DNA from 2 places in the Saccharophagus degradans 2-40 genome. Region 2 is predicted to be linked to the other one. Evidence: predicted binding sites of a transcription regulator. Region 2 holds the regulator's gene; the other holds the start of a gene.

Region 1 (2,410 bases), 690 kb from region 2:
GCCGTAGATGCAACCATCGCAGAGCGCGCCGCGCAATTAAAAGGTGAATACAGCCTTGAAGGCAAACGCAAAATTCTTATCGCCGCCAGCACCCACCGCGGTGAAGATGAAATAATTCTTGACGCCTTTCACAAATTATTGGAAAGAGACAACTCCCTGCTACTGCTATTGGTACCTCGCCACCCAGATAGATTCAACAATGTTGCACAACTGTGCACAACACGCGGCTTTTATATTGTTACCCGCAGCAGCCAGCAAGCGCCAAGCGCACAAACACACATAGTGCTAGGCGATACCATGGGCGAGCTGATGCTTATGTACGGCGCTGCAGATATAGCCTTTGTGGGCGGCAGCTTTGTTGCGAATGGCGGCCACAACTATTTAGAGCCTGCCGTGTGGGGGCTGCCTATTGTATCTGGCCCCAGCCAATTTAATTTTGCTACCATTGCCCAAGCACTTACCCAAGCGGCAAGCTTATATACGGTTCACAGCGCCGATGAATTGGCCGATCAAGTTGACGGACTATTTGCCAATGCAGCCATAGCACAACAGGCAGGTTTAGCCGGTAAGCGGTTTGTAAGCGAAAACCAAGGCGCCACGCAGAAACATCTCGATATAATTCAACGGCTATTGGCTAACGCGCCTTAGTCTGTTTTTCTTTTTGTATAATTTATACAACTTACACAATTCGTATAAATCGCTCGCCAAAAGCAGTGAGCTAACAAGACTGCGCAACCCTCTATTTTTTAACCGAACTGTCACAATTGGCAGCCATCCTCCTGTTGCGCCGCTTAAATTGCGCTGCTTTTAAAAATTCTTTAACTTTTCTGTCATATTTGTCACATAAAACCTTCAACAAGCAGTCACTCTACAGTCATAGCTTGCCCGTAATTTACTCGCGCTAATTCATATAAAAATTATTTTACTCGCAGTAAATTCATTAGGAGCAACGTATGTTTTCAAAAAATACTCTGGCTGATGCGATTCGCAAAGCCCTGTTAATAGGTATTCCCACTCTTGTATTGGCCGCCTGCAGTGGCGACGATGGTAAAGACGGTGCAGATGGTAGCGATGGCGCAAACGGCAGCGACGGTGCTGCTGGCGTAGATGGCGCGAACGGTGTCGATGGCGCAGATGGTAAAGACGGTGTAGATGGCTCTTTCGGCGGTTCATTAACTCGCCTAGCTACCGTGCCATTAGGTGCAGAAGTGACCGGTGCTTATGTTACAGAAAATGGCGACCTTTTCTTTAACGTACAACACCCAGATAACAGTAACACCGAAGCCGATGCCAACGGTATTGTTTTTGATCACGGTACTGTAGGTGTATTAAAAGGCGTAAACATTAACCAATTGCCACAAAACTTAATTTCAGTTGGCGTACCGCAATCGGATTGGGAAAAACAAACCGTACAAGTGGCCTACGGCGAGTACCAAGTTATCGCACAAACTACCGATACCTTTGGCGGCGCAATGGCACAAGGTTTAGGTACAGTATTGGCAGTTGATGGCACTACCGTTGTGCGCTCAATCGACGACCCGGACTTTAACGGCTTTATTCCAACTAGCGACACTAGCGGCTACTTATTTACAAACTGGGAAGCGATTCCTGGTGGCATGAGCCGATTAAAGCTAGACAAAAACACCAGCACCGGTGAGTGGAGCGTAGATAGCAGCGATGTAATGATGCTAGATTTTGGCACCTACGGCACAATCGCAAACTGCTTTGGTTCGGTAACACCTTGGAACACGCCGTTAACCTCAGAAGAGTGGGGCAACTTTGGCGATAACACCACCGACTGGAACAACCCAGCGGCAAGCAGTGGCAACCGCAACTCACTTGCGCGTTACACCTCTCCTACTGCAGGCAGCGCTGCAGACGCCGCAGTCTTCCCCAACACTTACCGCTACCACTACATTGTAGAAATTACCGACCCTGCAGGTACAGCAACGCCAGTTAAACATTACGCAATGGGCCGTTTTGAACACGAAAACGCGATTGTAATGCCAGACCAAAAAACGGTTTACCTCTCGCAGGATGATACCAACGGTGTGTTTTATAAATTCGTTGCCGATACCGCTGGCGACTTGAGCGCGGGTACATTGTACGGTGCCAAATTAACACAAGACGTAGGTAGCACTGAACCACAAACTACCGGTTTTGATATTGAGTGGATAGAGCTTGCCCACGGTAACAACACCGAAATCGAAACCTGGATTGCTGAATACGACGACATAAACCTAGATGACTTCGTAGATGGCCAAAGCAACTACCTCACCAACGCTGATGCCGAAGCGTGGGCAGCAGGCAGCGCAACCTACCCAACCATTGCAAACGGCGGCAGCACTGTAACTGCAACCAAAGCCATGGATGACCGTATTGCCTTCTTAGAATCGCGCAAAGCAGCTCG
Region 2 (2,410 bases):
TCTGGCCTACACTGTGGAGCCTGTGGATAGCCGCAGATGGTTTGCCCGATTGGGATGTGTTGGTTATTTTTGTGCTGGGTGTAGTGCTTATGCGGTCTGCAGGCTGTGTAATTAACGATTTTGCCGACCGCAAGATAGACGGCCATGTGCGTCGCACAGCAAACCGCCCCCTAGTTACTGGGTTAATAACCCCCAAACAAGCGGTGCTATTTTTTGTGGCATTGCTGGTTATTGCGTTTATTTTGGTGCTATTTACCAACCCACTTACCATAAAGCTTTCGTTCGGCGGGGCGCTACTAGCCTTTTGCTACCCCTTTATGAAACGCTACACCCAGTTGCCACAAATAGTGTTGGGTGCCGCTTTTGCGTGGTCTATTCCTATGGCCTTCGCCGCACAAACCAACCAGCTACCCGAAGCCATTTGGGTGCTATATACCGCTGTTGTACTGTGGACAGTGGCCTACGACACCTTCTACGCAATGGCAGACAGAGAAGACGATTTAAAAATTGGGGTGAAGTCCACCGCTATCCTATTTGGCGATCAAGATCGCATCATAACCGCCTGTTTGCAGCTAATGGCACTGGTGGCTATGGCCATGGCAGGGGAGCGCTTTGGGCTAGGCTTTAGCTTTAAGGTGTCTTTATTGGTTGCAGGTGGTCTTTTTGCCTATCAACAATATTTAATTCGCAACCGCGAACCGAACGCGTGTTTTCGTGCATTTTTGCATAACAATTGGGTAGGTTTAGTGGTTTTTCTCGGCATTTTGGTGGACAAGCTCATAACAAACTAAACACCAAAATAATGAAATAAGTGCTGTGGTGTGCTATTTGTCATAAAACGGAAACAAAACCTTTAAATAATCAACCTACATTCCGTACTTTGTACAGACGAGAGTCAGGTTAGCTGTAATGATTGAAAAGACGATTTTAGTAGTTGATGACGAGCCGCCAATTCGCGACATGTTACGTGTTGCACTGGAAATGGCAGAATATGCGGTATTGGAAGCCGGGGACGCACAACAAGCACACAGCTTAATTGTCGATAAAAAACCCGACCTCATTTTATTAGACTGGATGCTGCCAGGCACAAGCGGTATTGAATTGGCCCGCCGCCTTAAGCGCGACGAAGTTACCAGTGAAATTCCTATTATTATGCTTACCGCCAAAGGCGAAGAGGATAATAAAGTACAAGGCTTAGAGGTGGGTGCCGACGATTACATCACCAAGCCCTTCTCACCACGTGAGCTAGTAGCGCGCCTAAAGGCCGTATTGCGTCGCACCGACTCAATGGGCATTAGCGAGCCTATTCAAGTAGAAGGCCTGTGCCTAGACCCTATAAGCCACCGCGTAACCATTAGCGATATGCCTGTGCAAATGGGCCCTACAGAATACCGCCTACTAGAATTCTTTCTTACCCACCAAGAACGCGTTTACACCCGCAACCAATTGCTCGACCACGTGTGGGGCGGCAATGTGTATGTAGAAGAACGCACGGTAGATGTTCACATTAGACGCTTGCGCAAAGCATTATCCCTTGAAGGCCACGACCGTTTTATTCAAACTGTGCGTGGTGCGGGTTACCGCTTTTCTAATAAGGTCGCTCTAAAGGCCTAACATCAACTGATGTTCGACTCACATTAAGTGCTTTTATGATACGCAGAGGTTTTGCCGTAGAGCTGCGCTGGTTTGTACTGTCTATGGCAGCCGCAGCCATAGTTGGCGTAGCAGTAGGCTATTTTTTGGCAGTAATGTGCTTAGCACTGCTGCTGTACGTGTGCTGGTTGTTTTACAACATCACCCGCTTAGAAGCTTGGATAATTGCAGCACGCCGCAAAACCAACCCGCGCAACGAGCTATATGGCATTTTTGGTGAAATAGCCGAAGACGTAGTGCTGCTGCGCAAACGCTACCAAAAAGAAAAGCTGCGTTTACAAGCGGTGGTTAGCCGAGTACAAGATATGACCTCGGCACTAACCGACGGCGTGGTGCTACTAGATTCGCTTGGTAATATTGAATGGTGGAACGAAGCCGCCAAGCAAATGTTCGACCTGCGCGATGTAGATCACGGCCACAAATTAACCAACATTATTCGCCACCCGCGTTTCGTAAAATACTTCGAAAACGGCAAATACGGCGACCCACTTGAGCTAGAAGGCATCCGCCACCCAGACCAACACCTGCAATTTCAAATACACCCCTTTGGCCAAGGTGAACGCCTTGTGGTGCTGCGCGACGTAACGCGCGTTTATAAACTCGAACAAATGCGCAAAGACTTTGTGGCCAACGTATCCCACGAGTTGCGTACACCCCTTACAGTGGTGCGTGGCTACATCGAAACACTGTCCGATGCGCCCAGCATACCGCCCGCGTGGGCACGCGCTCTAACCGCCATGCAGGGCCAATGTCAGCG

What was found. Region 2 encodes PhoB, which activates phosphate uptake and scavenging genes when phosphate is short. Its sites were predicted from a motif close to TGTCATAAANNTGTAACA; they were not measured.
Region 1: SDE_RS02030 (alkaline phosphatase PhoX) is a predicted target of PhoB. The motif match lies at 829-846, and genes of this name have one in related genera.

The regions. Positions count from the first base shown of each region.
Region 1 covers NC_007912.1:474,081-476,490, reverse strand. Annotated here, with positions in the region: gene waaA (lipid IV(A) 3-deoxy-D-manno-octulosonic acid transferase) at 1-648, shown strand, start outside; gene SDE_RS02030 (alkaline phosphatase PhoX) at 954-2,410, shown strand, end outside.
Region 2 covers NC_007912.1:4,837,091-4,839,500, forward strand. Annotated here, with positions in the region: gene ubiA (4-hydroxybenzoate octaprenyltransferase) at 1-791, shown strand, start outside; gene phoB (phosphate regulon transcriptional regulator PhoB) at 910-1,614, shown strand; gene phoR (phosphate regulon sensor histidine kinase PhoR) at 1,650-2,410, shown strand, end outside.